One region of the Anoxybacillus sp. TBDG-1 genome, then DNA from elsewhere that is predicted to be linked to it. Evidence: riboswitches for the same ligand, from Rfam matches in the RefSeq annotation. Region 1 holds a riboswitch; the other holds the start of a gene.
What was found. A riboswitch is a leader RNA that binds a small molecule or an ion and turns the genes downstream of it on or off. The one in region 1 is predicted to bind thiamine pyrophosphate.

Region 1 (7,690 bases):
TTATCTTTACAAAACGCACGTCATTGTCATATAAAAGGCAATGAGTTTATCGGTAACTATCGTGCATTGCATAGTTTATATGAAAACCCCGACACAATTGTTTTCAAAAATAAATTTTTAGGAAATATGGAAGACGCAATTATTCAAGGTACGCCTATTGCATTTGATGATGGACATAAAGGGAATTATTGGGATTCTTATCAATTTTATGATTTTAACGACGATGGGATTGGTGATACCCCACATCGCATTCGTTCCATGTATAGTCGACTGTTGCGGAAATGGCCAAGTGTGCAATTTTATTTTCAAAGTCCGGCGTTAGCACTTCTCGATACAACAGAATCATTTTTTACGCAAGCACAAGCGCAAGGGGAAGATCGCTTTCCACTTATGGAAGTCGATCGCAATAAAAACGAAACAAACGAAAGATCGTGGAAACTGTTGTTGTTTGGAAGCACTTTATTTATGAGTAGCTTGTTTATGATTGGATATGGGAGGAGAGCGATACATGAAAAAAATAGTTAGTGTTTTATTTACATGTTTTCTTGTCGCATGTAGTGGAACGAAAACGTATGAGCCAGAAGAGATTAATCCAGATATTGATGTGTGCGTTGTTTGCAATATGAGTATCGTAGCGGAGCAGTATGCAACGGAAGCGATTTTAAAAGATGGAACGGTGCATAAATTTGATGATATAGGCTGTATGATTGAGTGGACGAATAAACAAAACAAAGATGACATTGCAAAGTTGTACGTTCGCGATGTGACAAACGGCGAGTGGATTGAGTTTGAGCAAGCTGTTTACGTATACAATCCAAATTATTGGACGCCGATGAACTATGGAGTCGTTTCATTTGCAAATGAAAAAAACGCCAAAGAGTACATGGAACAAGAAGGGGAAGGGCAATTATGGACATATGAGCAACTAAAACAACATCGGTGGGGATTTGAACAATGAATACAGCGATAAAGTACCAATGGATGATGATGATTCGTAGCAAATGGCTCATAACTTTTGCTGTTTTGTTTGCCGTTCTATCATCAACTGTGATCGCCAGTAGCGGACACGAAACAGCAGGAGTATTCACACGTTCGACAGCGTCTTTATTAAATTTATCTCTGTTACTCGTTCCACTTGTTTCCTTATTAGCAGGGAGCCTATTTATCTCAGGGGAAAAAGAAGATGGTCGCTTATCGCTTATATTAACATATCCGATCTCTACTCGTTCTTTAACAGTTGGTTTATATGTGGGAAGCTGTATATCATTATGGACAGTAGTTGCACTCGGGTATGGAAGTGCAAGTGTCGCTCTTTTTGCAACAGGAGGAACGTGGTCGGCGTTTGTTTTTCTTTCGTTTGTACTAACCATTGTACTAGCGAGTATTTTTTTAGCAATCGCTTTATTCGTTGGACTTGTTTCCTCTAATCGTTTACAAGCTCTCGGTGTCAGTTTATTTATTTGGGCGTTTTTCGTTTTATTTTATGAATTTATCGTATTATTTTTGTTATCAATCGTTCCAAAGCAATGGACCATTTTCTTATTTACTTTATCCATTATATTGAATCCGGTTGAACTTATGCGTGTTTGGACTGTCACCGCTTTGAAAAGTAGCGCACTATTTGGACCGCAGCTATATGAATGGTCAAAATGGGCAGAAAGTGCAAGTGGACAACTTACATTTCTTGCGATCGCGTGCATATGGGTTATTGTGCCATTGTTTTTCGTGAATGTATGGTTGAAACGAGGGAAACGACATGCTTGAAGTGAAACAATTGACGAAAATATATAACGAGCAAAATAAAGTCGAAAACATTTCTTTTTCTGTTCAGAAGGGACAATGTTTAGCGTTATGCGGTGGTAACGGCGCAGGAAAAAGCACTATTATTAAAATGTTAATCGGACAGCTCACCCCAACGAAAGGGGACATACATGTAAACGGACAACCGATTCAAAACAACGACAAGCAATGGTTTTCGTTTATGCCTGACCATTTGCAATTCCCCCCCCTGTTCACAGGTTATGAAGTATTATCTTTATTCGGACGATGGCAAGGAGCAACAGACGAGCGGGTCAAACAATGTTTGGATGCTGTCGGATTAACAAATGATCGACATAAACAAGTAAAGACGTATTCAAAAGGAATGCAACAACGGCTTGCGTTTGCGCAAGCGCTTTTAGCGGACGCCCCATTGCTTATTTTGGATGAGCCAACAAACGGTTTAGATCCGTATTGGGTATGGGAATTTAAACGGCTTATTCGTTCTGAAAAAGAAAAAGGGAAAGCTATTCTTTTTTCAACGCATATGTTGTCAATGGTTGAAGAAATTGCAGATACTGTCGCGTTTATTCATCAAGGACAAATGCTCATATACGATTCGGTTTCTACACTTTGTCAAGACGGAAAGTCGTTAGAATCGATATTTTTTGCACAAATTTCACAACATATGTCATACTGAAAAAGTAAGCGAATATAGCTTGCTTTTTTCATTTCGAGGAGGATTGAGAGATGTTAAAGTTATACGTCATTCGCCATGCAGAAACCGAGTGGAATGCACAACAACGCATGCAAGGATGGAAAGATTCATCTTTAACTGAAACAGGAAGAAAACATGCGACACTTTTACAGGAACGTTTACGTACTGTCCCGTTTACGGCTCTGTATTGTAGCCCGAGCGATCGAACAAAAGAAACGGCGCAAATTGTGTTAGGGCAACGTCATGTGCCAATATATTTTGATGAACGACTACGTGAAATTTACTTAGGTCATTGGGAAGGAAAAACAATTGCAGAAATTGCCCAAGTAGACGAGCAAAATCATTATCATTTTTATTATAACCCAGATGCATACAAGCCGATCATTGGCGAGACGTTTCTTGATGTGCAACGTCGAGCTGTCGCTGCCATTCAGCATATTGCCGATACTCATTCAGAAGGTCATATTCTTGTCGTTACACACGGTATGGTGATTCGTACGCTTCTTGTATATTGGAAACAGCAAACGCTCGCACAGTTATGGAAAAATAGCCGTGTATACGGTACGAGTGTGACCATCGTTTCGTTTGAAGGAGGAAAGTGGAATATAGAATGTGAGTCAGATATTTCACATCTTGAAAGTGAGATGACACATTTATGAGAAAATGGCTTATTTTATTTACAATCATCTTTTTGATTAGCGGTTGTGTACAGCAAAATAAAGGAACGACGTTTGTTACGACAGTACAATATGTTGTTGATGGGGATACAATCAAAATAAAAAAAGATGGGGAGATTGTAACCGTTCGTCTATTAAACATTGACACGCCAGAAACGTATCGTGAAAAACAGGCGTATGGTGAAGAAGCAAAGCAATTTGCTAAAGATGTCCTTCTTCACAAAAAAGTGACGGTCGAATTAAGTGCGAAAGAACAACCGTATGATCGCTACGGTCGATTGCTTGCGTACATATGGTTGGAGGATGGAACTTTGTATCAAGAAAAAATTGTACAGGAAGGGCTGGCACGTGTTGCATACGTATTTGAGCCGGATACGAAATATGCTAAGCGATTATATAAGGCGCAAGAACAAGCAAAAAAAGCGAAAAAGCGTATTTGGAGTGTGGATGGATACGTAACAGAAAAAGGATTTAATATGAGCGTATGGCCCGACAAAGCTTCATGAATATAAAAGGGCTGAATGAAACAGCCCTTTTAATGTGCGAGCATCGCTTCCATATCTTCTTCCACATCGCCGATGAGTTTGAGACCAAACATATCTTGTAGTACATGTAGTACGCCTTCAGAAATAAAGTGCGGTGCTTTCGGTCCAATTCGAATGTCTTGAATGCCTAAACTAAACAATCCGAGTAAGATGGCAACCGCTTTTTGTTCAAACCATGAAAGGACGATGCTGACAGGCAGTTCATTCACTTCACAGCCAAACGCTTCTGCAAGCGCCATCGCAATTTTTACTGTCGAAATCGAGTTGTTGCATTGTCCTAAATCAATATATCGCGGAATGTTTGTACCAGGAACGACACCATAATCTACGTCGTTAAAGCGGAATTTTCCACAAGATGTCGTTAAAATAACTGTGTTTTTCGGTAAAGACGTCGCTAATGAACGATAATATTCGCCGCCTTTTCCAGGCGCGTCACAGCCTGCGATGACGAAAAAGCGTTCAATTTTTCCTTCCTTTACAGCTTGAATAATTTCTGGCGCAATTTGAATGACCGTTTCGTGATGGAAACCAGTAACTAATGTTTCGTCTGATTCGATATTTGCTTCTGGAAGTTGTAACGCTTTCTCAATTAACGGCGTGAAATCGTCATTCTCGATTTTTTGTACATGTTCTAATCCAGCTACATCGTATGAAAACATGCGATCAGCATACGAGCCTTTAATCGGCATGACACAGTTTGTTGTCGCTAAAATGGCGCCAGGGAATTTTTCAAATAGACGACGTTGGTCGTACCATGCTTTTCCGACATTCCCTTTTAAATGTTTATATTTTTTTAATTGTGGATAGCCGTGCGCAGGCAACATTTCAGAATGCGTGTAAATGTTAATTCCTTTTCCTTCTGTTTGTTTTAGTAGTTGTTCAAGGGCAAATAAGTTATGTCCTGTAACGAGAATACATTTTCCTTCAATTTTATTTTGCGTTACGCGAACAGGTTGAGGAATGCCGAGTCGCTCTGTATGTGCTCGGTCGAGCAATTCCATGACACGAATAGCAGCTTTTCCGACTTTCATCGCCATGTCCATATGTTCTTGCACGTTAAAGTTAGAGTTTGTTAGTGTCATATACAACGCTTCATGTGTCGTTGTATCTACAAATGGATCGGTATATCCAAGTTGATGAGCATGCGTGCGATATGCTGCAATTCCTTTTAGCGCAAACACAATCGTATCTTGTAAACTTGCAATGGTTTCATCTTTGCCGCAAACACCGACAACTGTACATCCCCCTATTGGTGTTTGTTCACATTGGTGACAAAACATCATAACCCCTCCTTTTCTTATTAACACTTTAACAATAGGGAAAAATACGTACGTCGTAAGTGATGCATATCACACTTTCATATAAAAATGTGAACAACATTTGACAATATTCCATATTGAATGACGAGAAAGAATGTATTAAAATGAAAGAAAATTGAATCAACTAAACTACTAGGGGTGCCGGATGGCGATGGCTGAGAGGGAAACGCGCAATCAGTTTTCCAACCCTTTGAACCTGATCTGGTTTGTACCAGCGGAGGGAAGTAGGCTATGTTTTCGGTATGCAAACTAGTCGATTCTGTCCGACTAGTTTTTTATTTTTTAAGGGGGGAATGAATGATGAATGTAGGACAATGGTTAACACGTGTGAGAGAGGAATCGCCGCTTGTACACAATATAACAAATGTCGTGGTGACCAATTTTGTTGCGAATGGTTTACTTGCTCTAGGTGCATCTCCTGTTATGGCGTATGCAAAAGAAGAAGTAGCGGATATGGTTCGTTTAGCTCGTGCTTTAGTGTTAAACATCGGTACATTAAACGAAACAGACGTAGAAGCGATGGTTGTTGCCGGGAAAGCAGCAAACGAAGCAAACATCCCTGTTATTTTCGATCCTGTTGGGGCAGGTGCGACGGTGTATCGCACCGAAACAGCAAAACGTATATTACACGAAGTGAACATTTCGATTTTACGTGGAAATGCATCAGAAATTGCAAGCATTACTGGAGAACAAGCACGCACAAAAGGAGTCGATGCAGGGGATGTGCAAGGGGATCTCGTGCATGTAGCGAAAAAAGCAGCGCGTATGTTTCGTTGTACAGTTGTTGTGACCGGGAAAGATGATGTGGTGACAGATGGTGAAAAAGTAATGATCGTCTCAAACGGTGATGTGATGTTGACGAAAGTAACCGGAACAGGTTGCTTATTAAGTGCAATATTAGGCGCATTTGCTGGCGTAGGAGAAAATGTGATCATATCATCTGTCGCTGCGCTTGCTTATTACGGTGTAGCGGCTGAAAAAGCAGCGAAACACGCCAAAGCGCCTGGTTCTTTTCAGCTTGCATTTCTTAATGCTTTATACGAAACGAGCGCAGAAGAAGTGAATGAATACGCACACATTCGAGGGGAATAAAATGATGAAACAAAAACTATCTTTATACTTTGTGATGGGAAGCGTCGATTGTACGAAAGATCCGCTTGCTGTGCTGGATGAAGCGATCGAAGGCGGCATTACGATGTTTCAGTTTCGTGAAAAAGGAAAAGGGGCACTGACAGGAGTTGAAAAATATCGTTTAGCCGAGAAGTTGCTTGAGCGATGCCGTGCTCACAACATTCCTTTTATTGTAAATGATGATGTTGATTTAGCACTTGCCTTACAGGCAGACGGTATTCATGTCGGACAAGAGGACGAAGCAGCTGAACGCGTTCGCAATCGCATAGGGAATAAATATTTAGGGGTATCTGTTCACAACTTGACTGAAGTAAAAAAAGCGCTTGCTGCTCACGCCGATTATGTTGGATTAGGTCCCATTTTCCCAACTGTTTCAAAAGAAGATGCCAAACAAGCATGTGGACTGACGATGATTGAACATATTCGTGCGCACGAAAAACATATTCCACTCGTTGCGATTGGAGGAATTACACACCAAACAGCAAAACAAGTGATTGAAGCGGGGGCAGACGGAATTGCCGTCATTTCCGCCATTTGTCGTGCCGAACAAATTCGTGAACAAACAAAAAGACTGTATGAGATTGTTATGTGTGCAAAACGAAAAGGCGACAGATAGTGTCGTCTTTTTCTATTTTTTGTGCAGGATTTTACCCACATATGTCGAAAAAAACAGCGAACATACGAAAGAAGGAGATGGGAAAGATGGAACATATCGTATTGTCATATGAAGATCGAGTTGCAACAATTGAGTTGAATCGTCCAGATGCGCTGAACGCTTTAAACGAGAAAATGTTAGCGGAGCTGTTACAAGCGTTAAAAGAAGTGGAAAAAAGCGAGGCGGATATTGTCGTCATTCGTGGGCGTGGAAAAGGATTTAGTGCAGGGGGAGACATTAAAACGATGTTGCAGTCAACGAATGAACATTCATTCATAGAAGTGATGGAAACGATTAAACAAATTGCAATAATGTTACATCAATTGCCGAAACTAACGATCAGTTACGTGCACGGTGCAGCTGCAGGGTTAGGATTTAGTTTAGCGCTTGCTTGTGACTATGTGATCGCAAACGAACAAGCGCGCGTTGCAATGAATTTTATCGGTATTGGCTTAGTTCCAGATGGTGGGGGGCATTTCTTTTTAAAACGAAAAATTGGTGATATCAAATCGAAGCAAATCATATGGGAAGGAAAAGTAATGGGTGCACAAGAGGCATATGAAGTGGGACTTATTGATGAAATCGGTGATGAGCAAACGATTCAACAAAAAGTAACGGAGTGGCTAGCAAAGCCGATTCGTGCGATGATTGCAACAAAGCAGTTGTATGCTTATTTAAGTGAAGAACAGTTATTGAACACGTTGCAAATGGAGACGGCGTATCAAGCGGAAATGCGTAAAACAAAAGATCACGAAGAAGGTATTCGTGCCTTTTTAGAGAAGCGTCGCCCGCATTTTAGCGGAAAATAAAAAATTTGAAAAACTTTCATCTTTGCCCTAGCCTGTTTGAGACTGTGACGTGTATAAATGAGATATAGAAAATATGAC
Region 2 (7,690 bases), on a different contig from region 1:
AGAAGCGTGAAGTTTGCAAGTTTTTGACGCACTTCACGTTTTTCTATTGTTACATATGTGAATATAATAGAGGAGATGGATGCGTTCACTGAAAAAATGGAAATGAAGAGAGGGAAATACGGTGCAGCTTGGAGCGGTTGTCATTCAAGGAGAAAATGTATTACTTATCGTCAATTTGCTTATGACGTACGTGTTTTTTTATTACGGTTTGTTCGTTTTAAAAGCGAAACGAGATGTGATGGATGTTATTTTCAACAGTTTCATATATGGTTTGGTCATATGGAAATTGAGTTACGGTATTGTGCATCCGAACGTGGTGTTACAAAATCCGTTAACGCTCGTTTATTTCAACGGTGGCGTTGTTGGCCTTGTTTTAGCAGCAATATTTATTGTCGTGTATACATATTGGCAACTGAAAAAACAACACATTTCGTTCGATGTTTATATTCGTTCAGCTACTCCTATATATTTCGGGTACTGGGTCGTATTCAGTATGGTGAAAGGAAGTGAATTTTCGGAACAGCACTTCATTTGGCTACAAGCTATCGTAGCTCTTATTTTTTTCGTTGTCTCTTCCCGTACAAAAACGACGCAAAAGTTCGGACAATTGCTTGTTTTGTTCCATATTTTTGCCTTTATCTTTATATTCGCACCAATATCGGATACGACAAATGAAGGCACGTCAGAGCAATCGAGTACAAACGTTGGAATTGATGTTGGAGAAATGGCTCCGGATTTTGAATTAATGACATTAAAAGGAGAAAAAGTACAGTTGTCTCAATTTCGGGGGAAGAAAGTGATTTTAAATTTTTGGGCGTCGTGGTGTCCTCCGTGCCGCGCAGAAATGCCAGAGATGCAACGATTTTATGAACAGCATGGACAACATGTCGCCATTGTAGCTGTCAACTTGACGAATAAAGAAAAAAATCATCAAGCCGTTGAGACGTTTATTAACGAAAAAGGAGTGTCATTCGATATTATGTTTGATGAGCAAGGAACGGTTAGTAAAACATATGAAGTCATCACCATTCCGACTTCGTACATTATTGATGAACACGGAGTCATTCTCCATAAACATGTGGGCCCCCTTTCATATGATATGATGAAACGAACCGTTTTGTCGGAATGAGCTCGGTCGTTTCGTATGTTGAGCGAACAGCTTTTATATCTGTTCGCTCATTTGGTGCGCTCGGCATGGGTGCAATCTCTAGGGTGAAATAGTCGAAAAGGGTACTGGCGTATTTCAAATAGCCCCATCTTACACAGAACCCTTGGAAACTCCTATTGGAATGACCAAGGTCTCAAAAGTCTACAAGAACGTTATGAATTCTTGCGTTATTGATCTTGATTCAACCGCCGTATACGGAACCGTACGTACGGTGGTGTGAGAGGACGGAGGTTAATCACCTCCTCCTACTCGATTGAATCAAACATTTTTGATCTTGTTAAAAAACGCACCCCTTCGGATCCTTCAAGAGAAAACATACCGCCGCGACCAGGTACAACATCAATAATGAGTTGTGTATGTTTCCAATATTCGTATTGAGCAGCGTGTATATAAAATGGGCATCCTCCGATTTCCCCAAGCAACACGTCCGACTGTCCGATGATAAACTCCCCTTGTGGATAGCACATTGGTGAACTTCCATCGCAACAGCCGCCCGATTGATGAAACATAAGCGGACCGTACTTTGCTTTTAATTGTTCAATAAGTTGCAGTGCAGCATTGGTCGCGATCACTTTCGGTTGCATGTGCATCATCCTTTCAAAAAAGGCAGCGCTTTTGAGACGCTGCCTGAACGATTAGAAAAATCCAAGTTTTTTCGGCGAATAGCTAACAAGCAAGTTTTTCGTTTGTTGGTAGTGATCGAGCATCATTTTGTGCGTTTCGCGACCGATTCCTGACATTTTATATCCGCCAAACGCTGCATGCGCAGGATATGCGTGATAACAATTTGTCCACACGCGTCCAGCTTGAATGCCCCGACCAAAGCGATAGGCTGTATTCATATCGCGCGTCCATACACCAGCACCTAGTCCGTATAATGTATCGTTTGCGATGGACAACGCTTCTTCTTGATCTTTAAATGTTGTGACAGACACTACTGGACCGAAAATTTCCTCTTGGAAAATGCGCATCCGATTATGTCCCTTGAAGACAGTCGGTTTCACATAATAGCCGCCTTGTAAATCTCCTTCTAACATATTGCGTTCGCCACCGATGAGAAGTTCAGCGCCTTCTCGTTTGCCGATGTCAATGTATGACAAAATTTTCTCTAGCTGTTCGGATGAAGCTTGGGCGCCAATCATTGTGCTCGTATCGAGCGGATTACCTTGTTTAATTTGTTTGACTCGCTCTAATGCCCGTTCCATAAATACGTCGTAAATGGATTCTTCGATTAATGCACGTGAAGGGCATGTACAAACTTCTCCTTGATTTAAAGCGAACATCGTAAATCCTTCAAGCGCTTTATCAAAAAATTCGTCATCTTTCGCAGCGACGTCCGCGAAGAAAATGTTTGGTGATTTTCCGCCGAGTTCAAGTGTGACCGGAATTAAATTTTGAGATGCATATTGCATAATGAGACGTCCTGTCGTCGTTTCGCCGGTAAAGGCAATTTTTGCGCTGCGCGGGTTAGAAGCGAGCGGTTTGCCAGCTTCAAGACCAAATCCGTTGACGACGTTGACAACTCCTTTTGGTAGTAAGTCTTGGATGAGCTCGATCAGCACGAGAATTGATGTTGGTGTTTGTTCGGCTGGCTTTAGTACAACGCAGTTGCCAGCAGCTAAAGCAGGTGCAAGTTTCCAAGCTGCCATTAAAATTGGGAAATTCCACGGAATAATTTGTCCGACAACGCCGAGCGGCTCTTTAAAATGATAAGCAACGGTATCGTTGTCAAGCTCCGCTAATGTGCCTTCCTCAGCGCGAATGCAACCAGCAAAATACCGGAAATGATCAATGGCTAAAGGAATGTCAGCTGCACGTGTTTCACGAATGGGCTTTCCGTTTTCCCACGTTTCCGCCACAGCAAGCATGTCTAAGTTTTCTTCCATTCGGTCTGCGATTTTGTTTAACAGGCGTGCCCGCTCGGCAACAGATGTACGCCCCCATGCTTCTTTCGCTGCATGAGCTGCATCGAGTGCCAATTCAATATCGGCAGCTTTTGAACGAGGGACTTCGCAATATACTTGTCCAGTGACTGGCGAAATGTTCTCGAAATATTCCCCATCAATTGGAGGTACCCATTCTCCTCCGATGAAATTTTCGTATCTTTTTTTAAATGTAATGAGTGAGCCAGGTTGTCCAGGCTGAGCGTAAATCATTTGAATTCCTCCTTTTGTATCCGTTTTCAAAAAACAATGGATGACCAAGTCTGATACAAATGATATGTGTCCATTTTGTGAAATATGATAAATAAAAAATGTCTCATATTTTTGTTTTATTTAAAAAGGGGCTTTTTGGATCAGCCCCTTGTAACAAATAAACTAGCCTCTTCGAAACGTTTTTTGTAGTTGATGCGAGATATTCATTGAACAAAATTTAGGACCGCACATTGAACAAAAGTGGGCAAGTTTTGCTCCTTCAGCTGGTAATGTTTCATCGTGATACTCACGTGCACGTTCAGGATCTAAAGACAAGTTAAATTGATCGTACCACCGAAACTCAAATCTTGCTTTTGACAAGGCGTCGTCTCGTTGTTGTGCATTAGGATGTCCTTTGGCCAAATCAGCTGCATGAGCGGCAATTTTATAGGCGATGACACCTTGGCGCACATCTTCTTTATTCGGTAAACCAAGATGTTCTTTCGGAGTGACATAGCAAAGCATAGCTGTACCATGCCAACCGATAAGCGCTGCACCGATGGCAGAAGTAATATGATCGTAGCCTGGTGCAATGTCGGTAGTTATAGGACCTAATGTATAAAAAGGTGCCCCGTGACAAATTTCAATTTGTTTATCGACATTTTCTTTAATTTTATGCATTGGAACATGTCCGGGTCCCTCAATCATAACTTGAACATCGTGTGTCCAAGCGATTTTTGTTAATTCTCCAAGTGTTTGCAATTCGGCAAATTGAGCTTCATCGTTTGCATCCGCAATAGAACCTGGACGTAACCCATCGCCAAGTGAAATAGCAACATCGTAAGTTTTTACAATTTCACAAATCTCTTCAAAATGAGTGTATAAAAAGTTTTCTTCATGATGTGCTAAACACCATTGTGCCATTATTGAACCGCCACGCGAGACGATGCCTGTTGTTCGATTGATCGTCAATGGAATATAGCGAAGTAGCACACCTGCATGAATGGTGAAATAATCCACACCTTGTTCCGCTTGCTCGATTAATGTTTCACGATAAATGTCCCATGATAAATTTTCAACAATACCGTTCACTTTTTCTAATGCTTGATAAATCGGTACAGTACCAACTGGAACAGGAGAGTTTCGAATGATATATTCTCTAGTTTCATGTATAAATTTTCCGGTTGATAAATCCATGACTGTATCTGCTCCCCAGCGAATTGCCCAGAGCATTTTTTCAACTTCTTCATCCATTGAAGATGTAACAGATGAATTTCCAATATTTGCATTAATTTTTACATGAAACTGACTTCCGATAATCATCGGTTCACTTTCCGGATGATTAATATTAGCTGGAATGATTGCTCTACCTGCCGCAACTTCTTGTCGAATAAATTCTGGATTCATTTGTTCACGTATTGCAACAAACTCCATTTCTGGTGTAATAATCCCTCGTTTTGCATAGTGCATTTGTGTAACAGTTTTTCCTTTCTTTGCGCGGAATCTTCTGCATTGGAAAGGTAGGTTTGTGTTAAATGGCTGAGTTTTGTATTGTTCTACATCGCCGCGTTCTTCTATCCATTTTTCTCTTAATTTTGGCAGTCCTTGATGAATGTTCGGTTCAAACTGTGGATCAGTATATGGCCCGCTTGTATCATATACTCGAATTGGTTCATTATCCGATATGTTTGTCTCTGTTTTCGTTCGTGTGAGTTGAATTTCACGCATCGGAACAAGAATGTCTTCGCGTGTCCCTCTCACATATACTTTTTTACTTGAAGGAAATTGCATGTTAGAAAATAAGTCATTCATTTTCACTCGCTCCTTTTTCATTTTTTAGTTGGAGCAATGCCAATACGTAAAAAAATCAGGTTCTGTAACGAGAACCTGATTTTGTCCGCAAATAGTACAAGCAAAAAACACTCGCACCATCTACTTCCCTACGCTGGCATCACCCAGATCAGGTTCAAAGGGTCAAAGAACTTTTGCGCGTTCTTCTCTCAGTCCAAGCTATTGGACACCCCTAGTAGATGAAAAATTATGAACTTTAAAAATAATTTAACATATGATAAAAATGTTGTAAAGTTATATATGATAAACCTGTTAGAAAAGAGGATGTGAAAGATGAAAAACAAACTTTCTGAACGGGCTGTGTCTGTATGGCGGATATATGAAGCCATTCGTTTAATTATTTTTTTGCTTTTGTACGTGATTACTAGTTTTTTCGTTCCAACATGGATTGTTTGGGTGTTAGTTTTTTTATGGATTGTAGACGCTATTTTATTCGTTTTTTTCGTTCCACGATGGAAATGGGAACGCTGGCGATATATGATTCGCGATCGAGAAATTGAACTCGAGCACGGAGTATGGATTCGAAAGCGTACCCTTATTCCCATCCATCGCGTTCAACATGTCGATGCAAAGCAAGGTCCGTTAGCTAGAAAATATAAACTTGCTTCCATTTACATTTATACAGCGGCAACAGCGCATGAAATTCCATTTCTTGATGAACAAGAGGCAGAAACGCTGCGTGATTACATTTCTTCTTTAGTAAAGGAAGATGACTATGACGCATGAGACGAAACGGTTACATCCGATTGCGATTGTCATTTACACGATGAAGCGGTTGAAACAAGGACCTTTTCTTGCCCTTGCCTTACTGATTGCGATAAAAGAGAAAACAGGTAATCCTTTTGCTGATTGGTCGCCGTTGTTTTTATTTCTTTTATACGCTATGTTTGCTGGATATATGTCATGGAAGCGATTTACATATCGTTTAGAAGAAAATGACATGTATATTGAACAAGGGATATTTGTAAAAAAGAAACGGTATATTCCGTTTGAGCGTATTCAAGGTATTTCACATTCGTCAGGGGTGTTACAGCGGCTTGTAGGTGTTGTGCAAGTACATATTGAAACAGCTGGAAGGCAAATTGATGAACCGGAAGTCGTGTTGCCAGCCGTTTCAATAGAAGAAGCCAATCAAATCGAGCGTGCAATACGCAAATTAAACGAAGGGAACTTGCTCATAAAGCATGAGACAGATGTTGTATTTACACTTCGTTTTGGCGACGTGCTTTTTTTAGCTGTAACAAGCGGCGGCGCTTTTGGTGTTATTGCGGCGATCGGTGCATTTCTTTCTGAATTTGATAATTTTATTCCGTTTGAACGGCTAAAAACGTTTTTACCAATAGATGATACGACTTCTACCATTGTACTTTTGTTTACAATGCTAATTATCGCTTATATTTTGTCTATCGTTGGTCATCTTTTGGGCTATATGAATTTTACGGTTGTGAAACAAAAAAACACGCTAATGATTACAACTGGGTTGCTGCAAAAAAAGAGTATTTCTACGCCTGTTGAACGTGTGCAAGGCGTTGTGATTAAGGAGAGCTTGGTTCGTCGATGGTTTGGGTATGTTTCTGTTCATCTTATTCATGCAGGTGGGTCGCTCGATGATGGAAAACATGGGAGTCTTTTGTTGTTTCCGCTCGTTCGAACAAATGAAGTCACTTCACTTATTGCTGCTTGTTTGCCTGAATATCGTTTGCATGATTCGTTTCAATCGTTACCTACACGTGCACGTTGGCGTTATATATTAAGACCCACTTATATCGTCATGCCGATTACGATCGTAGCAATCATATATTTCCAGCGATTTGAAACTCTTTTTTTTCTTTTGATCGCAATGTATATCGGTTATCGGACGTATAAACAAGCGGGAGTGGCGCTCGGGGGCAAGCAACTTGTGTTGAGACGTGGATGGTTGACGATCAAAACAGTATATATGCTAAAGCATCGTATTCAATCGTTGACGATGTCACAAACTCGTATGCAACAACGGGCTCGGTTATGTACCGTACGTGCAACAGTCATGCCTGGCATACGCATAAAAGTCGTTGATGTTGATGAACGTGAGGCAAAAGCAATATACGAATGGTTTTTGGAAAATAAAGAATAAGCAATGATTGTGTCCCAAAAGAACACATTTTGGGACACAATTAAAGGAATTCGTCAATTTCCTGCAACACTTCTCCGATTTTACGGCCATGTACAATTAAATCTGCCCAATCATCGAATGGCGTCGGTTCCATATTCACGATAACAAGTTTTGCCCCGCTTCGTTTGGCGATGACAGGAAGCTCGTTCGCCGGCGATACTTGTAAAGAAGAGCCGAGCACAATCCATAAGTCCGCCCGTTCGGCTGCTGTCCATGCTTGTTCAATTGCATCATATGGCAACGATTCGCCAAATAAGACGACGGAAGGGCGCAAAAAGCCGCCACATGTGCACTCAACCTGCTTGTCTACATATCGTTTCGCATCGTACGTTTGCTTACAGCGCAAGCAATAGACGGTTCGCAACGTCCCGTGCAATTCGACGA

Region 2: linked by a shared signal. The riboswitch ahead of thiC (phosphomethylpyrimidine synthase ThiC) and the one ahead of thiM (hydroxyethylthiazole kinase) in region 1 are both predicted to bind thiamine pyrophosphate.

The regions. Positions count from the first base shown of each region.
Region 1 covers NZ_JBTZSY010000002.1:56,806-64,495, reverse strand. The annotation lists gene ACYQY7_RS01255 (right-handed parallel beta-helix repeat-containing protein) at 1-525, shown strand, start outside; gene ACYQY7_RS01250 (nitrous oxide reductase accessory protein NosL) at 509-958, shown strand; gene ACYQY7_RS01245 (ABC transporter permease) at 955-1,764, shown strand; gene ACYQY7_RS01240 (ABC transporter ATP-binding protein) at 1,757-2,458, shown strand; gene ACYQY7_RS01235 (histidine phosphatase family protein) at 2,509-3,135, shown strand; gene ACYQY7_RS01230 (thermonuclease family protein) at 3,132-3,659, shown strand; gene hcp (hydroxylamine reductase) at 3,689-4,978, opposite strand; TPP riboswitch at 5,142-5,257, shown strand; gene thiM (hydroxyethylthiazole kinase) at 5,315-6,109, shown strand; gene thiE (thiamine phosphate synthase) at 6,111-6,764, shown strand; gene ACYQY7_RS01210 (enoyl-CoA hydratase) at 6,851-7,612, shown strand.
Region 2 covers NZ_JBTZSY010000014.1:44,852-52,541, reverse strand. The annotation lists gene ACYQY7_RS06200 (TlpA family protein disulfide reductase) at 122-1,129, shown strand; gene ACYQY7_RS06195 (DUF779 domain-containing protein) at 1,414-1,758, opposite strand; gene adh (aldehyde dehydrogenase) at 1,804-3,324, opposite strand; gene thiC (phosphomethylpyrimidine synthase ThiC) at 3,487-5,115, opposite strand; TPP riboswitch at 5,224-5,338, opposite strand; gene ACYQY7_RS06180 (PH domain-containing protein) at 5,428-5,880, shown strand; gene ACYQY7_RS06175 (PH domain-containing protein) at 5,870-7,267, shown strand; gene ACYQY7_RS06170 (NAD-dependent deacylase) at 7,308-7,690, opposite strand, start outside.